One region of the Hymenobacter tenuis genome, then DNA from elsewhere that is predicted to be linked to it. Evidence: riboswitches for the same ligand, from Rfam matches in the RefSeq annotation. Region 1 holds a riboswitch; each other region holds the start of a gene.

Region 1 (3,366 bases):
AAACCAGTCGGCGGGGTCGAAATAACAGCCCGGTCCTACTAGCCCCGGCCACCAGCTCAGCACATCAGAGTTAGCCGTGAGGGCATGGCACACCCATAGCACATTGTCGCGGGAGGCATTTAGGCGCCCGTAGGTATGGTAGGTTACGTTCACCTGAGGCAATATGGCGCCGCTTTCCAGCCGAAGTGGCCTAGGCAAACGAAACAGGTGTGGTTCTTCTTCGGAAGGCATGGTACTAGGGCAATTTCAAAGTCAATAGCCTGCGGGCGGAGCCGATTCTGCCCGGCTCCGCCCCGGCTGTAGTGCGGGCGGCGTTGGTCCTCGGCTTCCTCTCTCCTGAAAGCCCAGGCACCAGCCCGCGCGCTGCGTTGCTGGAAGCTGATCCGAGCCGCTCTCTCACCTGCGGCCCGGCATCAACCCCTCTCAAGTATCAGACTTCCAGCGTGGCAACGTGTTCGGTTTCGGGTTCGGGTAGGAGGGTGCTGCCACTCTCCCCAGAAGGAATGGTAGCTGCCGTGCGCACGGCGTCAAACGCTAGGGTCAAATCAGCCCGAATGTCTTCGAAGTGCTCTGTGCCCAACGACAGGCGCAGCAACGTGGGCGTTACGCCGGCCGCCCGCTGCTCTGCCTCGGAAAGCTGCTGGTGCGTGGTAGCCGAGGGCTGAATAATCAGCGTTTTAGAATCGCCAACGTTGGCCAGGTGGCTGATTAGCTTCAGGTTATCAATGAACTGTATAGCGGTTTCCTTGGTGCCTTTGATGGCGAAGGTGAGCACGCCGCCGTAGCCGCGCTTCAGGTACTTCTGGGCCAGCGTGTGGTACGGGCTGCTCTTCAGGCCGGGGTAGTTCACGGCTTCTACCTGCGGATGTTGCTCTAGCCAAGTAGCAATGCGCAGGGCATTTTCCACGGTGCGGTCTACGCGCAAACTCAGCGTTTCGAGGCCTTGCAGCAACAGGAAAGAGTTGAACGGGCTCTGCGAGGGGCCAAAATCGCGCAGGCCTTCTACCCGGGCCCGAATGATGAAAGCAATGTTGCCGAATGGGCCACCTTTGCCGAACACCTCATTAAATACGAGGCCGTGGTAGCCCTCCGAGGGCTCCGTGAATTGCGGGAACTTGCCGTTGCCGAAGTCATATTTGCCACCGTCTACAATCACGCCGCCAATGCTGGTGCCGTGGCCACCAATCCACTTCGTGGCCGACTCAACCACAATGTGCGCGCCGTGCTCCAGTGGCCGGAACAGGTAGCCGCCGGCCCCAAACGTATTGTCCACAATGAGTGGCAGATCGTGCTTATTGGCAATGGCGGCAATGCGCTCAAAATCCGGGATACTGAAGCTTGGGTTACCAATGGTTTCGAGGTAAAGCGCCTTGGTATTTTCGTCGATCAGGGCTTCAAATTCGCTAGGCTGGTCGCCGTTGGCAAAGCGCACCTCAATGCCCAACCGCTTGAACGCCACCTTGAATTGGTTGTAAGTGCCGCCATACAAGTGCGTAGTGCTCACGAAGTTGTCGCCGGCCTGCAGAATGTTGTTGAGGGCAATAAACTGCGCCGCCTGCCCCGAGGAAACCGCCAGTGCCGCTACGCCACCTTCCAGCGCGGCTATGCGCTGCTCGAACACGTCGGTGGTGGGGTTCATCAGGCGGGTGTAGATGTTGCCGAACTCCTTCAGGGCAAACAGGTTAGCGCCGTGCTCGGCATTCTTGAACACATAGCTGGTCGTCTGATAAATCGGAACCGCGCGGGACCCGGTTACGGGGTCGGGCTGCTGGCCGGCGTGGAGTTGGAGGGTCTCGAAGTGAGCGTTCTGCGTGGACATAGCAAGGCTGGTTAGCAGGAAGTTGGATATGAAGGAAGGGAGCGTAAACCGCTACAGTGGGGGCTACGCAAGGGCGTAGCAGGAGCCGGGCTGAAGTCAGCAACCTGTGAGGGCGAGCTGAGCAAACAGACGAGCCAGGCGACGCTGCCTAGGCAGCACCAAGGGCCAAAGCCCAGGAAACAGGGGAGGGGAGAAGCTGGGCCGCCGGGCGTGGGCTAGCTACAGCAACAACAAGCGCCGCTACAGCAGCGCATTCGCATTCGCCAAGCAGCGTGGGCGGCTACAGCAGCCCTAGAAACGCAGGAAAGCGGCTGGGCAGTAAGCAACAAAGCAGACTGGGCAGCAGCGGAAGGAAGGGCGAAAGCGAAGGTGTTTTCCATGGCACTCTGAGTTATATGCCCCGCCGCCGAATGGCTGGTCGGGCAGGAATTGGCACCTTTCGCGCGGTCGAAGGTTGCCAGTGGGTCAGGGAGCCTGTTCTCTCGCCACTTCTGTATAAATCTTTGAAAACTGCCCCGCCGCGAGCGGGAGAGTACCTAGTTGGTATTGCAAAGGTATACGCCTAGTTTCGATATATGCAATAGCTAGTGAAAATAATTTTTAATCAGCCGATACTGCTAATATGCTTATGCTGCGTTAAGATGAGTAGTCGTCAACTTGTTGATTGGCAAGCACTAATAGATGCAGGCAACAAGCTGTATTTTCTGCTCCTGTTGAGCAGAGGGTACACTTTAGGCAACAGTGAGCCCTAGTCTCTGTGGGCCATACCACCATCCGAAACACATTACAGGGAATTTTAGAAACACAGAAAAGCCACCTTGTAAGAGGTGGCTTTTTTGGATATTTCGAAGCTAGAGAAATGCTAGAGCTTGGGCAGCGTCAGTACCTGTCCTACTTCAATTAGGTCGGGATTCGAGCCGATAACGCTTTTGTTGGCGTCATAAATCTGGTGCCACTTGGCCGCGTCGCCGTAATGGCGCTTGGCAATTTTCGAAAGCGAGTCGCCGCTTACTACGGTATAGGTATCGCCCTGAGTAGTAGTAGCTGCAGCCTGGTTGGCGTTGCCAAAAAAATCGGTGGCACCACCCGCTGCCGGAGGAGTAGTAGGCTGAACAGGCTTCTTATCGCCGTCGTTAGAAAGGAAATCAAACAGTCCCATAGCAGTAAGTCAGTTTAGTTGTGAGAGGGGAATTGACCGAGAATCAGCACGATGCACTGGTCTGGTTTGCCTCTCTTACGCTTGATAATGCAATAAGTTGTAGCCGGACTGTAGCGCGAACATCTTGGGGAATGCTGCCGTAAGAGTGGCAATGCTGCCCTAGCAGCCTGGTTATCCAGGAGGCTGAGCAGAGACATAAAATCTACTCTCTCATCTAACCATTCTCCCCATGAAAACCCCCTCTTCCTCTTTTCGCTTGCTAGCTAGCCTGCTTATGCTGCTAGTACTTTTCACGGCTGCTTGTGGCAGCAAAGAAGGTAAAGTAGAAGGCGTTAATATGCTTTACGGTAAGGAAAGCAAAGTATGGAAAACCGATAAAGAACTCAGC
Region 2 (3,366 bases), 400 kb from region 1:
AGTGGTTTGGCGGGCGCAGGCTTTGGCAGTGCTACTGGCCTAGTGCGGCGCGCCACCCGTGGCACTACTGCAGCAGCGGGCTTTACTACCGCTTTGGGAGCTAGCGCTTGAGGGGCTGCCGGTGCTGGAGTAGGAGCCAGCGCTGCAATGGCTTTAGGTTTGGATGGCGCGGCTTCTATCAGCACTAGCACGTTACTAGGTAGCCTCTGGTACAGATTATCTGTCGGAATGGGCTGAGGCTCATCGGTTGTATTCGGCAGCTGCCAAGCTAATTGCGCCTTCGAATCCCGGTCGCTCTGGTAATACTCCACGCGCACCGCGTAGTAGCCGCCCGACTTCATCTTTAGGTGCGCAACAGAGGTAGTAGCGGGCTGGTCGCGCCACGAATCCAGCACCTTCTTCCCGCCTATCCAAACGCGCATACCATCATCGGTTGCAATCTGGAAGGTGTACAGGCCCGTTACGGGCGCGTAAATGTGGCCCGCCCAGCGCACGGAGAAGTATTCGCCCGGCACCCCCGGGCCCGGTGATACAAAATGGTCGCCGGTAGGCCCGATGGTCCAGTTGAAGTCGATGCCTGGGTCAGTGCGCGTCAGTACCAGCTTCTCGAAGTTCTTGCCCTCGTAGTACTGCCCGCGTAGGCCTGTGCCGGGCTGGTGCTGGGCTAGCGCTAGGCCACTTACAAGCAGCAAACCAGCGGTTAGAGCTTTCTTATAAAGACTAGATAGAATCATAGCAGCAATAAGTTGTTAACGCATTGACCATAAGATGAACAGAAAATCAGGCGGCGCAAAGTTTATTCAACGAGCCCGCCTCTCCTGTTCAACGAACCATTCTGCCAGGCCTATATAGTAGAGCGTGATAAATGCTGATATATCGTTAGGCAGAGCGCAACGAATTATCAGCATTTATCACGCTCTACTATACTGTGCTGCTTGATCTGGCGTCCGCGTAGTCGAAGCCTCTCTACCTCTGGCTAACTACTGGCCTAGAACTGCGACGAAGCGGTAAAGATGCTTCGACTACGCGGACGCCAGATCAAGCATGACAACGATTTTGTTCTAGGCCTGCTCCACGCTAAAACCTGCTGGCCTAGGCCACTCCTTCAGCCATCAGAATTGAAATTTGAAGAATCTGGTTGTATCTTCGCTGTGTTACTTATCCAGAAAGACCGAGGGATTGGGCCCTATGACGTCTTAGCAACCTGACTTAACACAAGGTGCTAACTCCCGTTTCAATGCAGCTTGTATGCGTTGGAAGAAGATAAGTACAGGACTCGCGCCTCCACGCGGCTCTTTCTGGATAGGCACTTTTTCGTTGCCGATTTACTTGAAGAGCCGATATGCCGACCGTCACCACCTCCCCGCTCCACGATATTCTTGCCAAGCGCGTCCTGATTTTGGATGGCGCCATGGGCACCATGATTCAGCGTCACACGCTGACTGAGGATGATTTCCGGGGCACCCGCTTCGCTGACCACCCCAAGCCTCTGCGCGGTAACAACGACCTACTCAGCATCACCCGGCCCGATATCATCAAAGGCATCCACGCTGACTACTTCGCGGCCGGCGCTGATATGGTGGAAACCAACACGTTCAGCGGCACCACCATCGCGCAGGCCGATTACGCTTTGGAGGATATCGTGTACGAACTCAACTACGAGTCGGCGCGCATAGCCAAGGAAGTAGCCGACGAGTTTACGGCCCAAAACCCTGACAAGCCTCGCTTTGTGGCCGGCGCCATCGGGCCCACTAACCGCACCGCTAGCCTCTCCCCCGACGTGAACCGCCCCGGCTTCCGGGCCGTGACGTTCGATGAGCTGGCCACTGCCTACCACGAGCAGGTGCGCGGCCTCATTGATGGTGGTTCCGATGCCCTGCTCATCGAAACCATCTTCGACACGCTGAACGCTAAAGCTGCACTGTACGCCGTGCAGAAGTTCTTCGACGAAGGTGGCCGCGTGGTGCCCGTCATGATTTCGGGTACTATTACCGATGCTTCCGGCCGCACCCTCTCGGGGCAAACGGTAGAGGCCTTCTGGAACTCGATTCGTCACTTGCCCCTGTTGAGCGTGGGCCTGAACTGCGCCCTCGGCGCTGATCAACTGCAAGTGTATATAAAGGAGCTAAGCCGCATTGCGGATGTGCATATTTCGGCGTACCCGAATGCCGGTTTGCCCAACGCCTTTGGTGGCTATGATGAGTCGGCTCAGGAATTTGCGGGGGTAGTGGAAAACTACCTCAAGGAAGGTCTCGTGACGGTGGTAGGTGGCTGTTGTGGCACCACACCCCAGCACATCGGTGAGCTGGCCCGTCTGGCGGAAAAGTACGAGCCACGCAAGCTGCCCGAGCTACCCAAAGCTACCCGCCTGAGTGGCCTAGAGCCCTTCGGCATTTATCCCGAAAGCCTGTTTGTAAACGTGGGTGAGCGGTGCAACGTGACGGGTTCCCGCGCCTTCGCCCGCCTCATCCGGACCGGCAACTACGAAGCCGCCCTGCAAGTAGCCCGCGACCAAGTAGAGGGTGGCGCCCAAGTCATCGACGTGAACATGGACGAAGGCATGCTCGACTCGGAGCAGGCCATGACCACGTTCCTGAACCTGATTGCCTCGGAGCCCGACATTTCGCGGGTGCCGATCATGATTGACTCCTCGAAGTGGAGCGTGCTGGAAGCCGGCCTTAAGTGCGTGCAGGGCAAGAGTATCGTCAACTCCATTTCGCTTAAAGAAGGCGAAGAAACCTTCAAGGAGCGGGCCCGCACCGTGCGCCAGTACGGCGCCGCCGTGGTGGTTATGGCTTTCGATGAGAAGGGCCAGGCCGACACACTGGAGAAGCGCATCGAAATCTGTCAGCGCAGCTACGACATCCTGGTGAACGAAGTGGGTTTCCCAGCCGAGGACATCATCTTCGACCCCAACATCCTGACCGTGGGCACCGGCATGGAGGAGCACCGCAATTACGCGCTGGACTTCATCGAGGCTGTCCGCTGGATCAAGCAACACCTGCCCGGCGCCCTCACCAGTGGTGGCGTCAGCAATATCAGCTTCTCCTACCGCGGCAACGACGTAGTGCGCGAGGCTATGCACTCGGCCTTCCTCTACCACGCCATTCAGGCCGGCCTCGACATGGGCATTGTAAATCCAAGTCAGCTGGCGGTGTACGATGAAGTGCCCAAGGATCTGTTGGAGTTGGTGGAAGACGTGCTGCTGAACCGTCGCCCCGACGCCACTGAGCGCCTCGTAGACTTTGCCGACACGGTGAAGCAGAAGGACAAAGTGGAGGTAGTAGCCGACGCCTGGCGCAGCCTGCCGGTGAAGGAGCGTCTACAGCACGCGCTAGTAAAAGGCATTACCGAGTTCATCGACCA
Region 3 (3,366 bases), on a different contig from region 1:
GCGGAAGCGTACTTGGCGCGTTACTATTTCGTCGTCATCATCGAGGCGCAGGTGTTCTGAGAGGCCTAGCAACTGGCCCGTAGGGAGTACCACGCAGGTGCGCTCGTGGCCGAAGTAGATGTCGGGCAGGGCAATGTTTTCGCGCTGGATATAGCGCCACACGTCCAGCTCCGTCCAGTTGGAGATGGGGAACACGCGCACGTTTTCGCCCTTCTGGATGCGGCCGTTATACACATTCCAGAGCTCGGGGCGCTGGCGCTTGGGGTCCCACTGGCCAAACTCATCTCGCACGGAGAAAATGCGCTCCTTGGCGCGGGCCTTTTCCTCGTCGCGGCGGGCCCCACCAATGCAGGCGTCAAACTCAAACTCCTCAATTACCTCCAGAAGCGTGTAGGTCTGGAGCTGGTTGCGGCTGGGGTACTTGCCGCCTGGCTCGCGTAGGCGCTGCCGCTTTATAGTATCCTCCACCTTGCGCACAATGAGTTTTTCGCCCAATTCGGCGGCTAGCTGGTCGCGGTAAGCTAGTACCTCGGGAAAGTTGTGGCCGGTATCTACGTGCACCAGCGGGAAGGGAAAACGACCCGGGCGGAAAGCTTTTTCCGCGAGGCGCGTCAGCACAATGGAGTCTTTGCCACCCGAAAACAGCAGGGCTGGGCGCTCAAACTGGCCGGCCACTTCCCGCAGGATGTGGATGGCTTCCGCTTCAAGCCGGTCGAGATAATCAAAAGTTGGGGTACTCATATAGTCGGGTGTTCAGTGTTGATGTTGGGCGCTCAGCAGGAAGTGCCAAGCTTGCCTCTAGCCGGCCGGTACGGGCTCCACTACCGGGTCGGGGCCATTGTGGTGGGCGGTGGCATGTAGGCCGCATTCCTTAGCCGAAAGGTCTTCCCACCACCAGCGGCCGGCCCGGAAATCCTCGCCGGGCCTGATGGCGCGGGTGCAGGGGGCACAGCCAATGCTTACAAAGCCCTGTTGGTGCAGCGTGTTCACGGGCACATGGTGCTCTTGGGTAAAGGCCACGGCCTGCTCCCAGGTCCAGTCGAAAAGCGGGTGGATTTTCACGAGGTTATGCGCCGCGTCCCATTCCAGTGGGTCCATGGTTTGCCGGTTCTGCGACTGCTCGGCGCGGATGCCAGTGACCCAGGCTGCTTTACCCGCTAGCGCCCGGTTCAGGGGCTCCACTTTCCGAATAAAGCAGCACTCCTTGCGGTTGTCCACGCTCTCGTAGAAGCTATTCGGGCCCTTAGCCAGCATCAGCTTTTCCACGCTTTCCCGCTCCGGATAAAACACCGCAATGGGCTGCTCATACTTGAGCAGAGTCTTGTTCCAGACGGAGTATGTCTCCTGAAAATTACGCCCAGTGTCAAGCGTGAATACCTGAATGGGGAGGTGATTAGCGAAAATAAGGTGGCTGATAATCTGGTCTTCCAGGCCAAAGGAGGTCGAGAAAACGGCCTGCTCGGGGAAGGTTTCAGCCACGAGGCGTAGCCGCTCCAGGGCAGTAGCCTGAATCAGCTGGGGGCGCAGGTCGTCGAGCAAGGCGCGAACGGCCGGCGCAGCATCTGCTGCGGACATAGCAAGAAGGGGAGGGGAAACCAGCCAGCGCGGGGCGGAGGTTTCGGTCAGGAATGACCCTAGGCGGAGCTGCGGCCACGTAGTTGAATGCGGCACACTAGCTTTCGGCCGGGCGAAAAAGCCGGGCGTACGCACGAAGTCAGCCTACACGTAGCACCGTGTCAGCCGAGCTGTTGCGCGCACAAGCCAGAAAAAAGAAGGAGGTGAGTGGCTAACAACAACACGGCATACCCATCATAGCACAACACCCATGCTGTAGAGCAAAGGCAGTGGCGGATAGAGTAGCGGAGTTGGACAAGCGGTTCACGGCTAGTTGTTTTTATATGGTCAGGAGTTGGCACCGTTTCGGATGGTCCGCTGGTTGCCGGCGTTTCGTCGAGCCTGTCTCTCCGCGCCTCTGTATAAAAACAATCCTTTGTGGGGAAAGAATTGGTATGGCAAAAGTAGCTGCCGGAATTTTACACTTCCAAATTTTATTTTTTCAACAGGTGCACATTCTCTCGCAACGCCCCCATACTCTTGGTCTCTGGGCAGCCGCCACAACGTAAGCAGAACACTAGAAAAGTTACACTGCTTCAGCTGCATGAGTAAGCGAAGGTTACTAGGTGTTCTTCAGCCGCAAACCTGCTTGAAACCTGGTTTTGAGGAAGCTACGTGCAAGTTCCGAATGAGGAGAGGTTTGCTCGTGGTATGGACCTAGTAGCTTTGCCCTATATAAGCATTGTGCAATTAGCGTTTCGGCTGAAAACGAGCCTGTAACTTGCTTAAAAATACGTTGGCCTCGGGGGCAGAATTTGTGACGAGTAGCAGGGCAGCGTACACTATCGTGAGGGTGGCAGAGCGCAAAAGCATGGTCAGGAAGGGAGAGCCTAGCGCCGGAATTAGCCAGCCAGCCAGCCCTGCCGCGGCTGCAATACCCAGTATCAGCGGGATGCGCCACGTGAATGGTTGCATCCGGAAGCTGCGCCACACAAACCACGTGCGGGCCAGGTTGATGCTTACAATAGCGAGTAAAAACGCCACTGCTGCCCCCAGCAAACCTAGTATGGGAATCAGCAAGGCATTGAGCCCAATCGTTACCAGCGCTAAGGATACGTTGAACACCAAGTCGTAGCGGTAGCGCGGGGAGGTAACTACAATTAGCCCATTGAGGCCCGTGATGCCATCAAACAGACGCGCCGCTAGCAGTACCAGCACGGCCGTAGTGCCAGCTGTTAGGGCGGGGTTGTGCATGAGGCCATAGATGAAGTCGAGGTTCAACCCAATGCCCAGAGCAAGGTAACAGCCCAGCACCGTGTTGAGACGGGTAGTGTCGCGGTAAAAAGCGGCCATTTTGGGCAGGGCCTGTTCTTTCCAATAATCGGCTAGCAGCGGAAAGGCAATTTTGTTGAGCGAGCGAGCCGGCAGCGTGAGGGCTGTGCTGATGAAAAAGGCAATGCTGTACACGCCAGCGGCCGCCAGATTCAGTTGGGAGCCCACCATAATGGTATCAATGTTCATGATGATGGTGCCCGAAATGTTGGCTAACAGCGCAAACGCCCCAAAGCTCAGGATGCTGCCCAACGGCTGCACTTGCAGTGCCGCCTTCGTAGGCCGCATATGCAGCTCCCCGATAACTGCCAGGTAGCCTGTAAGCAGCAGCGCCGTGGCGCTCATCAGGCCAATGTAGGCCAGCACGTAGCCGTGAAACGAGAGGTAGCCCAGCCCATACAGCACCGCCGCGCCCGCCTGCAATACCCGAAGTAGAATCTCCTGCACAAACGACGAGAAAGCCGTGTGGTACAGCCCCTT
Region 4 (3,366 bases), on a different contig from region 1:
TACTTGGTCGGGGGTGCCGGTGAGGCCGGAGCGCAGGCCGCGGTTGGAAACCGAGTAATCCTGCAGGCTGACCTGGTTTTCGAGCTGGGTGCCGGCCAGCCACTGCTGGTAGTTTTTGTAGCCAGCCGCCGAGCCGTTTACGTTGGTAATGCGCTCCAGCTCTTTTTTCACTTCCTGCTCGGTGTTGCGCACGATAGAGTACGCCGCTACGCCAAACTTCATGGGTGGCAGGCCCAGCTTTTCGCGGCGCTGGCTCAGGTCCTGAATGCGGCGCCCGATGGCGGCGGGCTCGTCGCCGTGCATCACGTAGCCGTCGCACTGGGCCGCAATCAGGTTTTTGGCTGCTTCCGACTCACCGCCGGCATATAGGAACGGCCGTGGGCGCGACACCGGCTTGGGCTGCAGAATGGAGTCGGTGACCTTATAAAACTTGCCCTCGAAGGTGAAGTGGTCCTGCTTCCAAAGGTTGTCCACTACGTGTAGCCACTCGGCGGTGCGGGCGTAGCGGTCATCGTGCTGCTCAAAGTGTACGCCGTACTTTTTGGCCTCATCCTGCCACCACGACGACACCACGTTCAGGCTCAAGCGGCCGCCGCTGATGTGGTCGATGTTGGCCGCCTGCTTGGCCAGCAACGCCGGGGAATGGAACGTTGGCCGCACGGCCACCATGAGCTCTAGTTTCTTCGTAACGGCAGCCAGGGCGGCGGCCGTGCTCCAGGCATCCAGAGAAGGGGCTTCTTCGCCTTTGATGTCGTTGAGGTTTAGCTCGGCAATGAGGGAAAGGTCGTAGCCAAGGTCCTCACTGCGTTGGGCCAGCGTTTTCACGTAGTCCCAATCGGCGCGCATGTTTTCGTCCTCGACGTTGCGCAGCCACCCGCCAAAAACGGGCATCCAATATCCGTATCTCATGATGACCTAGTGAATAGAAGCCGGAACCGGCTGGTGAGAGGTTTGAGCCGCGGCAGTACCTAGCGAACCAGAAGCTGTTGCGGGCGCCAATTGCGTTTCCAGATAATCCACGAAGCGGGCGTAGGGGTCGAAGCCCACCACATTCACGGCGTCGGCCACGAAGTTGGAGAGGGCATTGATATCATAAAACAGCACGTCGCCGGTGCGGTCATCAATCAGGTACTCAATGCCGCCCACGTCAATTTTGGCGGCGGCCACAATGCGCTCCACAGCCTCTACTACCTCGGCTGGGGGCGTAAAGGCTTCCACCTGAATGCCTTTCTTGGGTGCTTCCGTGAGGCAAAACTCTGCCGACTGCTCCTCCGGAATCTGGCAGATTTCGGCGGGGCAGAGGTTGAAGCTTTCACCGGTAGTATACACCTTCATAGCGTACAGGAACTTGCCGTTCAGCGTCTCCACGCGGTGAATGTTGCCGCCGCGGGGCGTCACGTATTCCTGCACCAAGGCGGTTTGGTCGATGCCGAGGTCAATCTGGCCGGCTTCTACGGCGGCGCGTACGCCTTCCAGGGTATCGAAGCGAATGATGCCGGCGCCGCTACCCCCAATGTTCACCTTCACCACAATCGGAAACTGCAGCTGCTGGGCTGCGTCCGGAATGCGCGAAGCATGGTTCACGACGAAGGATTTGGGGTATTTCAGACCTAGGGAAGCAAACAGGGAAAGCTGGCGGGCTTTGTTGGTTTCAATGGCCGTAGCCGCCGAGCCGTTGATGATGCGTGTGCCGATGCGCTCAAGGTGCGTAGCGAAGCCTGCGGTGTGGAAAATGCCCTGCCCGTGGCCGCGCAGGTACGCCGAGGAGCTCATGCGGTTCACGACCAACGAGTAGCGGCTTTCAGTTTCGGAAGGATCGAAGAGGTGGTGCGCGGCGTCGATTTTCTCGTAGGGTAAGCCTCGACGGTCGAGCTCTGCAAACAAGGGTTTAAACCACTCGGGGTGTTCGTAATAGATGCCAATGGGCTTTACAGCGTGCGCCATGAGGAAAAAGTAAGAAGAGGTAGGTGGGGAAGAGGACGACACGGCAAGCCAGTATCGCCTGAGAAGGCCACGCAACAATGCGCAGCCCAGAAGAAGCTAGATGACTAGTAGTCAGTGGCTAAACAGCTGGCGGGCGTGAGTTGCTCCCTGAGCACCGTACAACATGCGGGCATGCCAGGCCGGGCACGTGCCGAAAGACCACCATACGCGGTGTTTGCCACGCCCTGCAAGCAGAGGCGAGAACCTGAAAGTACTAGGGGCAACATGCCAGCAAACGTGCTAGCTCAGCTGGATACAGCGGGGTACTAACAACAACAACACGCGCCAGCCATGTACCAACCAGCTACGTGCATGCACACGCCAGAGGTGAGCCGTTGCGAAGGAGCAACGGGAGAAGCAGAGCGAACCGAAACGTTGTTGGCAGTGTCCACGGCAACTTGTTTTTATATGTGCAGGAGTTGGCACCGTTCCAGTAACTGGGGGTTGCCGGCGTTTCGTCGAGCCTGTCTCTCCACGCCTCTGTATAAAAACAATCCTTTGGTCAGAAAGAATTGACTCTGCAAAGGTAAATCAGGCCGTAGCACATTGCCAAATTCAACCACATATGGTTGCTAGGTACCTTGATGAATTAAACCACTAGAGCCCAAAAAAGCCCAGCCAATTGCTTGACCGGGCTTTTCTTACGCTAGAGGGCTAGTAAACTTATAGGTTGCCGCGCAGGGCCTGCTCACGCTCAATGGCCTCAAACAGCGCCTTAAAGTTGCCTTTGCCGAAGCTCTTGGCGCCTTTGCGCTGAATGATTTCATAAAATACGGTGGGGCGGTCTTCCACGGGCTTCGTGAAAATCTGGAGCAAATAGCCTTCCTCGTCGCGGTCCACGAGCAGGTTCAGGTCGCGGATGCTGTCCAGATCCTCATCGATGTGGCCCACGCGGTCCAGCAGGTCATCGTAGTAGGTGTTGGGCACCTGCAGAAACTCCACACCGCGGCGGCGCAGCTCCGTTACCGTCGTGCGGATGTCGTTGGTGATAAGGGCCATGTGCTGCACCCCAGGCGAGTGGTAGAAATCGAGGTATTCCTCAATCTGCGACTTTTTCTTGCCTTCGGCAGGCTCATTGATGGGGAATTTCACGAAGCCGTTACCATTCGACACCACCTTGCTCATCAGGGCCGAATACTCGGTGCTGATGTCGTCGTCATCGAAGGTGATGAGAAGCTTAAAGCCCATCACGTCCTCATAGAACTTCACCCATTGGTTCATTTCGCCCCAGCCCACGTTGCCTACGCAGTGGTCGACGTACTGCAGGCCCACGGCCGGGCCTTGCGGAACGTTGCTTTTGCGGGCCACGAAACCCGGCAGGAATGGGCCCGAGTAGTTGGTGCGCTCCACGAAGGTATGGATGGTTTCGCCGTAGGTATAAAT

Evidence for each region. A riboswitch is a leader RNA that binds a small molecule or an ion and turns the genes downstream of it on or off. The one in region 1 is predicted to bind S-adenosylmethionine.
Region 2: linked by a shared signal. The riboswitch ahead of metH (methionine synthase) and the one ahead of ACYVGU_RS16515 (O-acetylhomoserine aminocarboxypropyltransferase/cysteine synthase family protein) in region 1 are both predicted to bind S-adenosylmethionine.
Region 3: linked by a shared signal. The riboswitch ahead of ACYVGU_RS08720 (phosphoadenosine phosphosulfate reductase family protein) and the one ahead of ACYVGU_RS16515 (O-acetylhomoserine aminocarboxypropyltransferase/cysteine synthase family protein) in region 1 are both predicted to bind S-adenosylmethionine.
Region 4: linked by a shared signal. The riboswitch ahead of ACYVGU_RS09530 (ATP-grasp domain-containing protein) and the one ahead of ACYVGU_RS16515 (O-acetylhomoserine aminocarboxypropyltransferase/cysteine synthase family protein) in region 1 are both predicted to bind S-adenosylmethionine.

Annotation. Positions count from the first base shown of each region.
Region 1 covers NZ_BAAGWF010000004.1:693,875-697,240, forward strand. Annotated here, with positions in the region: gene metX (homoserine O-acetyltransferase family protein) at 1-231, opposite strand, end outside; gene ACYVGU_RS16515 (O-acetylhomoserine aminocarboxypropyltransferase/cysteine synthase family protein) at 431-1,819, opposite strand; SAM riboswitch class I at 2,208-2,321, opposite strand; gene ACYVGU_RS16520 (LysM peptidoglycan-binding domain-containing protein) at 2,682-2,978, opposite strand; gene ACYVGU_RS16525 (lipocalin family protein) at 3,208-3,366, shown strand, end outside.
Region 2 covers NZ_BAAGWF010000004.1:296,787-300,152, reverse strand. Annotated here, with positions in the region: gene ACYVGU_RS14680 (PA14 domain-containing protein) at 1-734, opposite strand, end outside; SAM riboswitch class I at 1,156-1,270, shown strand; gene metH (methionine synthase) at 1,343-3,366, shown strand, end outside.
Region 3 covers NZ_BAAGWF010000001.1:2,004,953-2,008,318, reverse strand. Annotated here, with positions in the region: gene cysD (sulfate adenylyltransferase subunit CysD) at 1-741, opposite strand, end outside; gene ACYVGU_RS08720 (phosphoadenosine phosphosulfate reductase family protein) at 799-1,575, opposite strand; SAM riboswitch class I at 1,892-1,983, opposite strand; gene ACYVGU_RS08715 (lipopolysaccharide biosynthesis protein) at 2,305-3,366, opposite strand, start outside.
Region 4 covers NZ_BAAGWF010000001.1:2,203,227-2,206,592, reverse strand. Annotated here, with positions in the region: gene ACYVGU_RS09535 (LLM class flavin-dependent oxidoreductase) at 1-909, opposite strand, end outside; gene ACYVGU_RS09530 (ATP-grasp domain-containing protein) at 916-1,944, opposite strand; SAM riboswitch class I at 2,385-2,474, opposite strand; gene hppD (4-hydroxyphenylpyruvate dioxygenase family protein) at 2,647-3,366, opposite strand, start outside.